One region of the Colwellia sp. MB3u-8 genome, then DNA from elsewhere that is predicted to be linked to it. Evidence: riboswitches for the same ligand, from Rfam matches in the RefSeq annotation. Region 1 holds a riboswitch; the other holds the start of a gene.
The links. Region 1 has a riboswitch for thiamine pyrophosphate ahead of H4J54_RS02675 (TonB-dependent receptor). Riboswitches for the same ligand answer to the same signal wherever they lie in the genome.
Positions count from the first base shown of each region.

Region 1 (7,557 bases):
CATATAATCCATAAGCTTCTCGTCGCGATGACATGCAACACCATGACCAATGCGCTTAGCATGCAGTTGGTTTATAGCTTGCCAAATGCTTTCAGGTCCTGCAGCTTCACCCGCATGGATAGTGGCATTTAATTGTGCTTTTTGTACTTGATTAAAATGATCGACAAACATTTCACCCGGAAAATTGTATTCATCTCCAGCTAAATCAATCGCAATTAAATGTTGCTTATGAGTAAGTAGGGCGTCTAACTCTGCTTGGCACTTTTCTACACCAAAGGTTCGACTCAAAATACCAATCAGGTTAATTTTTACGTCATATATTTTACATGCTGCGTTAACGCCATCAATAACCGCGGCAACAACATCAGCAACCACAAGGTTATTATTCATGGCCATGTAATAGGGTGAGAAACGTAATTCTGCATAATGAATACCCGCGTTAAAGGCATCTTCAACGTTTTCAAACGCTATGCGCTTACAGTCATCTAAGGTTTTAAGCACAGCAACGCCCCAATCAAGTTTACTGAGAAAAGCTAATAAATCGCTTTCACTACCTTGTACTTGCACATGTGGAATAAAGGCTTCAAAGTCAGTTTCAGGCAAAACGATGTGATGTTGTTGTGCTAATGCCCAAATGGTTTTAGGGCGGATATTACCGTCTAAATGTCGGTGTAAATCAATTAATGGTAGCTGAGAATGCGTCATAGTTATTGGCAACCTAGATGAATATGTTTGATGAAAAATACGACCAGAGTTTTCTACAATAAGCGTATTTATCTTGCTCTGATGTAAGATGATTTTATTATACCGTCTTTTTCGTATTTTATGTTGCTATTAGCGTGATAACACTGATAAATTAACCAAGAGGCTAATCATCTAGGTGTCTAGACGTAAATATTGAGTAGCAATTATTCGCAGTATAAAGAGACAAAATATGTTTGAGCAAACCGACGACGTTCGTATTAATAACATCAAAGAACTTTTACCTCCTATCGCATTACTTGAGCGATTTCCTTCATCAGAACAAGCAACAAAGTCGGTTTTTACTGGCAGAAAAGCCATAAGTGACATTTTTAATAATCAAGATGATCGTTTGCTTGTGGTTATCGGGCCATGTTCGATACATGATCCCAAAGCGGCCTTGGAATATGGTGAGCGCTTAGTTAAATTGCGTGAAAAATATCAAGACACGCTAGAAATTGTTATGCGAGTTTACTTTGAAAAGCCAAGAACTACTGTCGGCTGGAAAGGACTTATCAACGACCCTTATATGGACAATAGCTTTCAACTTAACGATGGTTTGCGTATTGGCCGTAAGTTACTGCTTGATTTAAATAACTTAGGCTTACCTACCGCCGGTGAGTTTTTAGATATGATCACCCCACAATATATGGCTGATTTTATGTGTTGGGGTGCCATTGGCGCACGCACGACAGAAAGCCAAGTTCATCGTGAATTAGCCTCAGGTTTATCATGCCCAGTTGGCTTTAAAAATGGTACCGATGGTACGATTAAAGTGGCTATTGATGCTATTGGCGCTGCGAGTGCTTCACATCATTTCCTTTCGGTAACTAAATATGGCCATTCTGCCATTGTTGAAACAGCAGGTAATGAAGATTGTCATATCATTTTACGTGGTGGTAGAAGCACAAACTTTGATGCTGATAGTGTTAAATCGGTTACCGAACAACTTGATAAGTCAGGTTTAAATACCAATATCATGATTGACTTTAGTCATGCTAACAGTAGTAAAAAGTTTGAAAATCAAATGTTAGTTTGTCGTGACGTTTGCCAACAAATGACTGCCGGTAATAAACAAATTTTTGGTGTGATGGTAGAAAGCCATTTAGTTGAAGGTCGTCAAGACTTAGCGCTGGGTGAAACAGGCACGTATGGCCAAAGCATCACAGATGCATGTATTGGCTGGCAAGATACTGAAATTTTGCTCGCTGAACTTGATCAAGCCGTTATTCAGCGCCGCGCACTGTAGTCATGTTAATCAGCAATAGATAACAGAAAAATAAAAAATATAAAAATAGGCTATTAATCGCGCCAGTCAGTTAATTCCTGACTGGCGTTTTTCGTTATAGCCAATTGATGACGTTAATTGCCAATCAGTGATAGTGAATTAACTCAGTTAATTAAAGCCAAAGAATTTAACATGCTGATGACATATAGCCTTGTCATCAGCGTGTTTATCGTTAAACTATAAATGATCAAGATCTAAAAATTCATAAGTATAAAGAGGGTAAACCATGGTTGATAACAACACAGCAGAAGAAACTATATTTTCAAAAATTATTCGCCAAGAAATTCCCGCACCATTACTTTTTCAAGATGATCTTGTGTCGGCGTTTCGTGATATTACTCCGCAAGCTAAAAGTCATATTTTAATTGTACCTAATAAGCTCATTCCAACAGTTAATGATATTGAAGTAGAAGATGAGCTAACTATTGGTCGTATGTTTACTGTTGCGAAGAAACTGGCACAAGCAGAGGGAATAGCAGAAGACGGTTATCGTTTGATCATGAATTGTAATCAACACGCTGGCCAAGAGGTTTATCACATTCATCTGCATTTAGTGGGGGGAGAACCGTTAGGGAGAATGTTAAACCCTAAGTAAATTAATTATTTGAATAAGTATGTTATGCGATAAAGCTCATGACTTATTACCCCTAGTTCAAGTTAAGATAAGGCAATATAAAGTTTTTGTTTATTTAGATTTTACGCTGTACTTTTAAATAAATATTGTTAGTATGCATATCGAACCAAGGGGTGCCTGAAAATTGTTTACGATTTTAATGGCTGAGATGCGAAGCGAACCCTTAGAACCTGAACCGGATAGTACCGGCGTAGGAATGGTTAAGCTAATCGCATTACCGTTATGTAACTTTATATTTTTTAGGCATTACTCGCTTGCTAACTATAATGCTACAGATTAAACCGAGTAGCTACCTCACTTCCCCATGCCGGATCCCATAACGTATTCCTAATCGAATTTATGAGATCATAATGACATTTACAAAATCACCTATTACTTTAGCTATTTTAACCAGCATGGTTGCTTCTACAACTTTTGCCGCTGACAGCCCTATTAATACGGCAGAGCAAACAATAGAAGTTATTACCATAGACGGCGACTTCCGCTCTACGTCACTACAAAAAACCGCCAGTTCTTTATCTGTTATCGCTAGCGATGAAATTAGCGCGCGTAATGCACAGAACTTAGAAGAAATAATTGCTCGAACACCCAATGTTAATTTCTCTAGTGGCACACAGCGCGCTAGGTATTATCAAATACGTGGTATTGGTGAGCGTAGCCAATTCAAAGAACCGATTAATCCCTCTGTGGGTTTAGTGATCGACGGTATAGACTTTTCTAGTATCGGCAGCATAGCGTCAACTTTCGATGTTGAACAAGTTGAAGTTTATCGTGGTCCTCAAGGTACACGCTTTGGTGCTAATGCTATGGCCGGCATGATAAATATCACTTCAAGTGCGCCTACCGATGTCTTTGAAGGTAAAGTAAGACTATCTGCTGGAAATTATGACAGTTATAGCGCTGGTTTGGTTTTATCCGGTCCAGCCACTGAAAAGGTAAACTACCGTTTAGCGGTTGAACAGTACCGTAGTGATGGTTTTATCATTAATGACTTTTTACATCGTGATGACACTAACAACCGTGATGAATTAACCATGCGTGGTAAGTTAGCTATTGCGATAAGCAAAAATTTAACCCTTGATATAACTACATTTATTGCGGATTTTGACAATGGCTATGATGCCTTTTCACTGGATAATACACGTCATACCTTATCAGACCAACCCGGTTTTGATCGCCAAGATACCAAAGCGTTAGCGACTAAATTTACCTATCAAGGCGTTAGCGATTTTACGCTGGAGACTATCATCAGCTATGCTGACTCAGCATTAGACTACGGCTATGATGAAGATTGGGCCTATGTGGGTATTCGTCCGGCTTGGGAATATAGCTCAGAAGATCATTATTTTCGTGATAAAACATCAGCGACATTTGAGCTAAGAGCGCTTTCAGAGCAAGGAGGTGAAATTTTTAATGGCAGTACCGCTTGGGTAACAGGCATATACTTCAAGCAAGAAAAAGAAGATTTATTACGTCAATATACCTATTTGTCTAGTGATTTTAGCTCGTCTTTTGATAGCGATAACATGGCGGCATTCATACAATTTGATAGCCAACTGACTCAGCAGTTAAGTCTAACAACCGGTTTAAGGTTAGAGCGCAGAAACGCAGATTATACCGATTCAGAGCAACTGAGTTTTGATCCAAGCGATACCATGGTCGGTGGTAAAGTGGTGTTGTCGTATCAAGCGGATAAAAATAATTTATTCTATGGCTCAGTGAATCGTGGTTACAAGGCCGGAGGTGCCAACACTGAGGGCAGTTTACCTACTGAACTTCGTGAGTTCACGGCTGAGTATTTGTGGAATTACGAATTAGGCTATAAAGTCAGTTTATTGGATAATCAAGCCTATGTTCGAAGCGCCGTATTTTACATGGACAGGGACGATATGCAGGTGCGCACGTCATTTTTACAAGAACGTGAAGATGGCAGTACCGACTTTGTTTCATATTTAGGTAATGCGGCAACCGGTACCAATTTAGGTCTTGAACTAGAGGCAGGGTGGCAGATCAGCCCTGAACTTGAAATTTATGGCGCTGTTGGATTGTTAGATACCCAATACAATGGTTTTATTGATGCTGACGGCCATGATAAATCAGGTGACGAACAAGCACATGCCCCTAGCTACCAATTTAATCTTGGTTTGAATTATCAATTATCAGATCACTTACGGGTGAATATTTCTGTTGACGGTAAAGACGAATTTTTATTCTCTGATAGTCATAATGAAAAATCTGCAGCAATTGAAGTGGTTAATATGTCAATGAGTTATGCAAAAGATGACTGGCAAGTGAAGGTCTGGGCGCGTAATTTGTTTGATGAAAGTTATGCTACGCGTGGTTTCTATTTTGGCAATGACCCAAGAGACGAATATAGCGCAAAAGCCTATTATCAATTAGCTGAGCCGGCGGTATTTGGTGCAACATTTGATTATAATTTCTAAGAAAATAGAGGTAAATACTTGTGCTTAGCAACTTGCCTCTATCTGTTAGGTCTTAGCAAATAGTTTACATATCAATGAATGGTGTAGCCTATTAGATAAAGTGTTTAATAGGCTACAACGCGGTACTGGTCAAATAAGAAGAAAGTTATTTATGAAAATATCAATTGAAATTAGTTTATACCCGTTAGCGGAAGAAAAATTTAAAACAGAAATCTGGGCGTTTATTAAACGTTTACGCTTAGTTCCAGGACTCAAGGTAGTGACCAACGGTATGAGTACACAAGTATTTGGCGATTATGACTTAGCCACGGCGCATGTGATGGCAGAAATTAAACATGTACATCAAACGCTAAATGCTGCGGTATTTATTTGCAAGTTTATCGGTGGCGATCGCTCTGTTGTAGAAGCCGAAACATAATGGCGAATGCAATCAGTGCAACCAGTGAAATTTTTACTTACTTCACCACCTTGCCCTTATTAGAGTTGATCGCGGTGGTCGCATCATTACTGTATGTGGTTTTAGCGGCAAAAGGTAGTATTTGGTGCTGGCCTGCTGCCATATTAAGTACTGTGTTATATACGGTTATTTTTTATGATGTTTATCTTTGGATGGACAGCTTGCTGCAGTTATATTATTTATTGATGGCTGTGTATGGTTGGTTTTGCTGGCATAAAAATACCCCCTCAAACACCCTTACTGATTTGAATAGGCTTTTGTATAGCCAATGGACCTTACAGCGCCATAGCCGTATTATTGTGCTTTTAACGCTTGTGTCGTTAGTTTTAGGTTGGGTAATGGCGACTTATACCCCAGCACATTTTCCATATCTTGATAGTGCCACCACGGTTTTTGCGGTGTTTGCTACTTATCTAATTACCCAAAAGGTATTAGAGAATTGGTTATATTTTATTGTGATTGATCTAGTATCGATTTATCTCTATGTTGAAAAGGGCTTGATCCCAACAGCAGCACTCTTTGGCAGTTTCGTGATCTTAGCGGCTTATGGTTACTGGCAATGGCGCAAACAATATAAACTGCAATTTAACCCAGAGCACAATAACCTGTGCATCAATAATTCTGTTGCAGGCTAACTTGTCAGATAAAAAGTCGGAGACAGGGCTAAAGGATTGTCTGATAGAATCTAGAGTTGTGGTAACTTGTAGGAAGCATTTTGACATTTGATCAAGCAATAATAGACCAGCAGCAACAATCGCTAGCACTAAAATTAAGCCATCTACCTTGTTTTAATCTCAAGGTAGATCATATCAGTGTTATTAATGCAGGATTAAGCCAGCCTTGTTTTCAAGTTAGCCATGAAAATAAAATCTATTTTGCCAAGTATTTAATCGTTGATAGTATAGAACCTTTAGCGAGCCAACTCGCGGCCAGAGCTGGAATTTCTCCTAAGCTAATATATGTTGGACAAAACTGGTTAATTACTGAGTTTATAGCAGGTCAGGACCTAGATAACGGCAAGCAGAGTGAAGAAGAAAAGTTAGCCGTCACAATAGCGCTATTGGCGCGCTGTCATAACATTGCTCCGTCGAGTACGAGTAGTAAGAGCGAAAGTAGTCACAGCAATCATCAAAACTTAACACAAAAAATATCACTAACCGATGATTTGCTATCAAAACAGTCTTACTTACCGAGTCTGGATATATCCGCCACTATTGAGCAATTATTGCAAAATATAGTACTTAGCTCTACTCAATATCAGGCGCTAAAATCCTTAGTCAATGTCTTTCAACAAAACTTGGCCGACACTCATAAAATAGTGCAGCACACCAGCCACGTTTTTTGCCATGGTGACGCTAATTACAGCAATATTATAGCGTTGAAAAATGAGACTAAAAACCCAGGAAATTTATATAAAATAATTGATTTTGAATGTGCATGTATCGCACCAATAGAATATGACCTTGGGATGCTAATGGCGGTTAATAGCATTGATAGCAGTAAAGTTGAAATGATTACATCGCGCTATCAGCAAGCATTAACTCGCTTAAATCAGCAACGAAAATTAACAAAAATTATCGACAATTTAACAGAGAGTACACAGGAAAACAGTAATACCTCGCCACTACTAGTTACGTGTTACTTTGATTTTTCAATTTTAATCAATAGCTTATGGTATTTAACTCAATATCAGGGCCGTAAGCTAATAAAGTACAAAATATTGTCAATAAAGCAATTAATGTTACTGGCAATTAGGCATCCAGAGGTAAATAGGCTCTTAGATGAAATGAGATAAGGCGTACAAATCTTAAGACTAGTGGTAGTGCTAGCGTCGTGTGCTTAGCGCATAATTGCACTAACCCCACTTACTGGTGTCTTGTGTGAATTGGAAAGAATTTGTAGAAAATAGAAATCGCTTATTTTGGTTGGTTCATACAGCTGGCTGGTGTGGTTTTGCCTTAGTACATTACTTAGGTTCATTACTGCACGATTT
Region 1 is NZ_JACGVA010000037.1:68,991-76,547, forward strand. Features, by position in the region: gene add (adenosine deaminase) at 1-705, opposite strand, end outside; gene aroG (3-deoxy-7-phosphoheptulonate synthase AroG) at 935-1,990, shown strand; gene H4J54_RS02670 (HIT domain-containing protein) at 2,256-2,624, shown strand; TPP riboswitch at 2,763-2,877, shown strand; gene H4J54_RS02675 (TonB-dependent receptor) at 3,014-5,107, shown strand; gene H4J54_RS02680 (hypothetical protein) at 5,259-5,525, shown strand; gene pnuC (nicotinamide riboside transporter PnuC) at 5,525-6,199, shown strand; gene H4J54_RS02690 (phosphotransferase) at 6,280-7,359, shown strand; gene H4J54_RS02695 (sensor histidine kinase) at 7,445-7,557, shown strand, end outside.

Region 2 (7,557 bases), on a different contig from region 1:
GGCGAATATGGCGCCAATGGCAAGGTAAGAGGGTTGTAGTTGTTTGGCTAATAAAAACTCATAACAACCATGGGTACTGATGCCTAAACGTAAACCTGATTTAGCAATCGCCTTTAAATCAGCACTGTTAAGATCTTCTTGGCCGATATGGACACCGTATGCGCCGTATTTAATAGCTAGCTGCCAATGATCATTAATAAATAATCGACAATGATAATCACTGGCCATGGTCACCGCTTTCTCTATCAGTAAGCCTAACTCGGCAGTATTTTCACTTTTAATCCGTAGCTGAATAATATTTAAATTCAGTGGCAACAAGCATTCAAGCCATGATAAAGAGTCAATCACGGGATATAGCCCAAGTTTTTCTGAGACAGTTAATCCAAGGGACGGGAAGTTAGGTGATAATTGAACTTGCTGATTAAGCGGGCTGATAACGCTTGGAAAATATCTGAGTTTTGTTGGCCACGACCCTGGCTGAAAAGCACCGTAATAATTTTCATTGTTGGCGTAATTCATACTGCTGTTATTAACATCAGGATGGTCTTGGCTTTTGCCTTCTCCTTGACTTTCGCCTTCATTATTGCCGTTAGGTATGTCAGCGCATAATGATAACCCTTGGTTAATAAACGCTTTAGTTAAGGTAAAGGCATCGCGTAATAAATAATCATGAGCCAAAAAGCTGGCTAAGGCACTGGCAAAGCTACAGCCGCCACCATGACTGTAGTTTGTATTAATCTTCGGCGACTTTAAGCTTAATAACACGCTTGAGCTTAAGCTTTGTAAACATATATCAATACAATGCGTTTTAGCTGCGTTATTTTTTTCTGCAGCCTCGGTGTTTTCACTGTCAGTATGACCGCCTTTAATAATCACGGCTTTACAGCCCAATTGAAGAATGTTTGCAGCTAGCACTTCAACTTTATAAGTGCTTTTTGGGCTTAAACTACCTAGCTGCTTTGCTTCAATTAGGTTTGGCGTGATGACATCAATCAGCGGCATTAATGGTGCTAGTGCGTTAGCAGTTAAGCTTGATAAACGCCCACCAACACTGGCTTGGCCAACCGGATCATAAACCACTAGCAAATCGGGTAATTGTTGTTTTAAGATTAACAGTGTTGCCACTAGCCAATTAACTTGTGTACTATTAACCAAAAGGCCTATTTTTATCACGGCGGGTGGTTTGTCAAAGCGCAATGCTTGCGTTTGCTGGGCTAAAACTTGCACCTTAATAGCATTAACCGCGCTAAGCTCTACTGAGTTTTGTACTGTATTAGCGGTGATCAAGTGGCAAACCTCAACATTGAGGCCATGACCCGTTTTAATGTCGGCGGCAATGCCGGCACCACCTGAGCAATCTGCACCTGAAATGGTCCAAATAATCGGTTTTTTTTTCAATTTTTGCGTTAGCAATGAAGGTTTAAATGTCATTAAGTATGCTCTGGGTGATGCCAAAAAGGGCGGTCTAATGTTGGCGTGCTAGCGTGAGCCGTTTGGCGCTCGGGCATAGTGCCAGCAATATAAGCGGATTCTCCAGCAGCGATTGCTGCGGCGAAGGATTTGGCCATCAGTGCTGGATTATCAGCAAGAGCAATCGCGCTATTAAGTAACACGCCATCAAAGCCCATTTCCATGGCAATACAGGCATCTGAAGGTTTACCAATACCGGCATCAAGTATCAATGTCGCGTTAGGTAATCGTTGACGAATACTCGCCAAGTTATAAGGATTCATTAAGCCCTTACCGGTACCGATGGGAGAGGCCCATGGCATGATTACTTGACAACCTAACTCGTATAAACGTTGGCAAACAACTAAGTCGTCGGTGCAATAGGGTAAAACTTTAAAACCTTCTGCAAGCAGTTGCTCGCTGGCAATGAGCAGCTCGATTGGATCTGGCTGTAGATTGTAATCATCGCCAATAACTTCAAGTTTTATCCAGTCTGTTTGGAACAACTCTCGACTCATTCTTGCTAAGGTTATGGCTTCTTTAGCACTTTTACAACCGGCGGTATTCGGTAGTAAAAAACCTTGGTTTTGCTTAATGCTAGCTTGAATGTAGCGCCAAATTTTCTCACCGGACTGGGCCAATGGATTTTGTCGTTTTAGTGACAAGGTCACCACTTGTGATCCACTCGCTAAAATGGCTTGTTTCATTACGGCTGGCGACGAGTAAAGTGCGGTGCCAATGAGCAAACGACTAGCTATCGGTTGACCATAAATGCTTAGCGACATGCGTTATCCTCCCACAATAGGAAATAGCAGATCAATGCTGTCGTTACTGCTAACGTGTGTATTGCAGTAATCTGCTTGGCCGACAAAATCACCATTAAGTGCCAAGGCAAAGCTTTGTTGTTGCTGACTTAAGGGTAATATTTTGGCTAGCACCTTATCTATGCTGTGTGGCTCTGCAGCATTAAGGAGTTCAAAGGCGTTACCATTAATATATATGTTCATTTATCATCTCAATTATTATCTTAATGTTTAACTCATGCTTAACTCAATGATCACTCAACCACTATTACCTAGGCTTTTAATGGTTAATGCCGTCTGGGGAAATACTAATAGGCAGCCAATGAGAGTATTGATAATGTTCGACTGATTTTTGCTGGTGTTGCATTAGGTTGCCAACATGCGCTAACACTTGGGCCAGCACGACAGGGGCAATTAAAAAGCCATGACGGTATAAACCATTGACTTGAATCAAAGCGTTATGTGAAATTATTTTCGGTTGATTATCGCTAAATGCGGGGCGAAGTTGGCTAACATGTTGGCGGATATTGGCTTCAGCAAAACCGGGATGAACACTATAGGCCGCGCTGAGTAGTTCCAGTGCTGAACGTACGGTCATGGCGGCGGTATCGTCACTTTCAATTTCTGTTGCCCCAACGACATAATGGCCTTTACCTTTTGGCGCAATATAAAGCTGATAGCGTGGATGCATCAGTCTAACGGGCCTGAAGATGTTAACTTCAGGAGCAAAAAGTTGAAAAAGTTCACCGCGAACAGCACGTAAGTCATCAAGTTCAGCCTTGTGTTTATCGTTTGCCTTGGTTGAGGTTTTCGCGCCAATACCGCGACAATCAATTCCAAGATCAAACGACTGCCATTGGCTATTAGGGTGATGACCACAAGCTCGAAAGTTAATCTCACAGCCGGCATTAAAACTATGGGTTTTAATGCCAATAACTTCAGACTCACTGCGCCACTCAACATTTTCATCGCTTAGCTGTTGATGTAAAGCGAGTAGTAGCTTTCGATTACCAATTTGACCTTCTTCGGGCAAATATAGCGCTTGCGAAAATTTACCGGCAAGCTCTGGCTCAAGCGCCAAAAGTTGTTGTCTGTTGAGCTGTTGTTGAGCATGGTTTGGATAACTATTCGCTAAAAAACGTGTCAATTTTTGATAGTCAGCGATGTCGTGTTCATGACTTACCACTAGCGAACCCGTTTGTTGAAAAAAGCTATAGCCTGACAGGGTGTTCAGCAGTTTTGGCCACAAAGGTAAGGCGGCAAAACCCATAGCTACAATGTTGGCTGGGCTGTGCATGGCTTCGCCAAGCGGTGTTAATAAACCAGCGGCAGCATAAGCGGCACTTTGCTGGCCATTTTTTTGGTCTTTATCAAATAGCGTCACCTTGTAGCCTTGTCGATTTAACGACAAGGCTAGCAAGCGACCCATCAGGCCGGCGCCAATAATAGCGATGGTTGACATAATTAAACGACTCGGCTGCTAATTGTTTACTGGCTTGGCAACAGGCTGATAGAGCTCGCTGCCGTTGGCCTTAAACTCAGCTGATTTTTCAGCCATTCCTTGACTTGAAATACTGATGGTTTCATCAAGTAGTTTAATTTTAATAGGCTGTTCGCTATTGTCCGTATCGCTTAAATTAGCGGCATAATCTCGAACTTCTTGCGATATTTTCATTGAACAAAATTTAGGGCCACACATGGAACAAAAGTGTGCGACTTTGCCTGACGCTTGTGGCAAGGCTTCATCGTGGTAAGTACGGGCTTTTTCAGGATCTAAGCCAATATTAAATTGATCATACCAACGAAACTCAAAACGGGCTTTTGACATGGCATTGTCACGAATTTGCGCACCTGGGTGACCCTTTGCTAAGTCGCCAGCATGCGCGGCGATTTTATAGGTCATCAAACCTTCTTTAACATCTTCTTTATTGGGTAAGCCTAAGTGTTCTTTCGGGGTAACATAACAAAGCATGGCACAACCATACCAGCCAATATTAGCGGCACCAATGCCGGAGGTAATGTGATCATAACCGGGGGCAATATCTGTGGTTAGCGGGCCTAAGGTATAAAAAGGTGCTTCGCCACAATGCTTAAGTTGTTCCGTCATATTTTGCTTGATCATATGCATGGGTACATGGCCAGGACCTTCAACAATGGTTTGTACGTCATGTTGCCATGCTATTTTTGTTAGCTCGCCCAAGGTGCGTAATTCAGCAAACTGTGCTTCATCGTTAGCATCGGCAATCGAACCAGGACGTAAGCCATCGCCTAGTGAAAATGAAACGTCATAAGTTTTTAAAATCTGACAAATATCTTCAAAATGGCTGTAAAGAAAATTCTCTTGATGATGGGCTAAACACCATTTCGCCATAATCGAGCCACCGCGAGAAACAATGCCGGTAACTCGTTTGGCGGTCAACGGTACATAACGCAGTAATACACCCGCATGAATAGTAAAGTAATCAACACCTTGCTCTGCTTGTTCAATTAAGGTATCGCGAAATATTTCCCAAGTCAGGTTTTCGGCAATGCCGTTAACCTTTTCTAAAGCTTGATAAATCGGTACTGTGCCAATGGGCACAGGAGAATTGCGAATAATCCATTCTCGGGTTTCGTGAATATAACGACCGGTTGATAAGTCCATCACAGTATCGGCTCCCCATTTGGTTGACCAAACCAGTTTTTCTACTTCTTCTTCAATAGAAGAACTTACCGCTGAGTTACCAATATTCGCGTTGACTTTGATCAAAAAATTTCGGCCGATGATCATAGGTTCAACTTCGGGATGGTTAATGTTGACTGGAATAATGGCTCGACCTCTAGCCACTTCATCACGTACAAACTCAGGGGTAATTTGTTCAGGAATGCTGGCACCAAATGCTTGTCCTTGATGTTGTTGCAGCAGTATCTCGCTTTTAACTTCTTGGCGTTTCATATTCTCACGAATGGCAACATATTCCATTTCAGGCGTGATAATGCCTTGGCGGGCATAATGCATTTGGGTGACATTTTTACCTTTCTTGGCTTTACGTACTTTGGGTAAATGTTCAAAGCGAATATGATCAAGGCCTTCGTCTGTTCCTCGCTGTTGGCTGTAGATAGATGTTTTTTTTTGCAGAAACTCGACATCGTCACGCGAGTCAATCCAGCTGTCACGTACGCGAGGAATACCTTTGTGTACATCAATAACCACTGAGTTATCGGTATAAAAGCCAGAAGTGTCATAAACACACAAGGGTGGATTTTTTTCATAGCTAGGTTGGTCTGTATTGCCATTAATTAAAGTATCAGACAAGGTTATTTCGCGCATGCCAACACGAATATCGTGTATTTTACCCGGAACATAAACTTTATTAGAGTTTGGAAAGGATTGATCGGCAACTTTCTTTAAAAATTGCGCTGCTTGGTTTCGACGTTTACGTCTTGAAATTGAACTCATGTTCTCTCACCTGTTTTTATTAAATAAAAGTTAGGCGGAGCTTTATGGGGTAGTAACGAGGAGCAGGTTTATTAGCAAAAACTTACGTGCGCTGTTGACTCTGCTCACTTGTTCCCTTCGCAGATGTTAATCTAATCAGGTTCTACGGATCCCGCTTTCGCGATCTCAGCCCTTTGGCACTCCGACAAGTCAATACGTTTAAGCTTTTAGTGCGCTTAAACGTAATTTATTCTAGCTTGAACTTTTAATGACAATCAAGCCTTATATTATTTTTTATTTTTTGCTGTAGTTATTTAATGTGTTAAGTATATTGATTTCCATTAAAAAATAGACATTAATTGCATGAAAAAACAACGGCTTATTTTGTTTGATCAAGATTTTGAGTTATCATTTTTACCGGCGTTTTTTCATTTTAAAAGCTTATTTTATTTTGACTATCCATCAGTGCTAGAATTTTTTAATCAGCAGTACGAAGGTTTGGGGTGGTGAGTACAGACTTAAGTGATCAGGTTAGCAAAAGTTAGCACAAGGTTTAACTTTACGTATTAATTCCTAATAATAATGCAAATGTAGCGGTAAATTGTCGTAATATAGACAAACTGAGTAACGTACACTATATGGAATTAATTTATGGCTGAATCTAGCAGCTCAAGCGCAACAGAGCAGATAACTAAAACCTTAGACCCGGTCAACTTACTTAAAGATGAAATTGATCAAGTGGGTCGTATTTACAATATCATTGTTGAGTTTTTCACCAATTACAGTTTTCAATTAATTGGTGCGTTTATCATCTTCATTATGGGTTACATTTTTGCGGGTAAAATAGCGACTGTCGTGCTGAAATTATGTGAGCGACATAAGCTTGATGTCACCCTGAGTCGCTTTTTAGCTAACACCAGTAAAATGTTAATTGTAGTGATGATAACCATCATTTCTTTAGGTAAATTAGGCATTAGTGTTACGCCATTTATTGCCGCTATAGGTGCTATTTCATTAGGTGCTGGTTTAGCTCTGCAAGGCTTGCTAGCGAACTATGCGGCCGGTTTTAATATTATTATTATTCGTCCTTTTGTGGTGGGTGATACGATTACGGTGCGTGGTGTTACTGGGCTAGTTAAAGAAGTTTTACTGGCATACACGATTTTGTCAGATGAAGACAATGTAGAAATTACCATTCCGAATAAACATATTGTGGGTGAAATATTACATAATTCAAGCCATGACTCGTTGTTAGAGTTAAGTGTTGGCATTGATTATAGCGAAAACCCGTTAGCGGTGGTGGCCTTGCTTGAAGAAGTGATTGGACAGTTAGATATTGTCAGTAAAGCCCGTAAGCCTTTGATTGGTATTGATGCTTTTGCTGATAGTGCTATTAACATTGCGGTGCGCTTGTGGACCCCAACAGAAAATTTATACAGTGCTAAATATAAAGCGAATAAAGAAATTTATTTAGCGTTAGATAAAGCCAATATTAAAATTCCATTCCCGCAACGCGATGTTCATCTTATTAAGGATCTGGGTTGATTTTTATGCCGGCTTTATTATGGCGTTAAATAAGGCTAGGCTAGATCGATTTTTGGCACAATATTGTCAGGTGAATCGCAAAAGTGTGCGACTAATATTGGCGCAAAATAGAGTATTGATCAATGATGTAGTCGCTCATGATATTGATGAAATTATTGATACCTTTAGCCATATCACCTTGGACGGTAAAGTGATCCAAGCTAATTGTGCCTATTATCTTATGCTGAATAAGCCGGTGGGTGTTGTTAGTGCAACCCGCGATACAAAACATAAAACAGTGCTTGATTTACTTGAATATCCGTTTAAAAATGAACTGCATATTGTTGGCCGACTTGATCTTAA
Region 2 is NZ_JACGVA010000058.1:448,358-455,914, reverse strand. Features, by position in the region: gene thiE (thiamine phosphate synthase) at 1-1,431, opposite strand, end outside; gene H4J54_RS06735 (thiazole synthase) at 1,431-2,234, opposite strand; gene H4J54_RS06730 (sulfur carrier protein ThiS) at 2,238-2,456, opposite strand; gene H4J54_RS06725 (FAD-dependent oxidoreductase) at 2,533-3,714, opposite strand; gene thiC (phosphomethylpyrimidine synthase ThiC) at 3,733-5,691, opposite strand; TPP riboswitch at 5,787-5,885, opposite strand; gene H4J54_RS06715 (mechanosensitive ion channel family protein) at 6,322-7,215, shown strand; gene H4J54_RS06710 (pseudouridine synthase) at 7,235-7,557, shown strand, end outside.
Region 2: linked by a shared signal. The riboswitch ahead of thiC (phosphomethylpyrimidine synthase ThiC) and the one ahead of H4J54_RS02675 (TonB-dependent receptor) in region 1 are both predicted to bind thiamine pyrophosphate.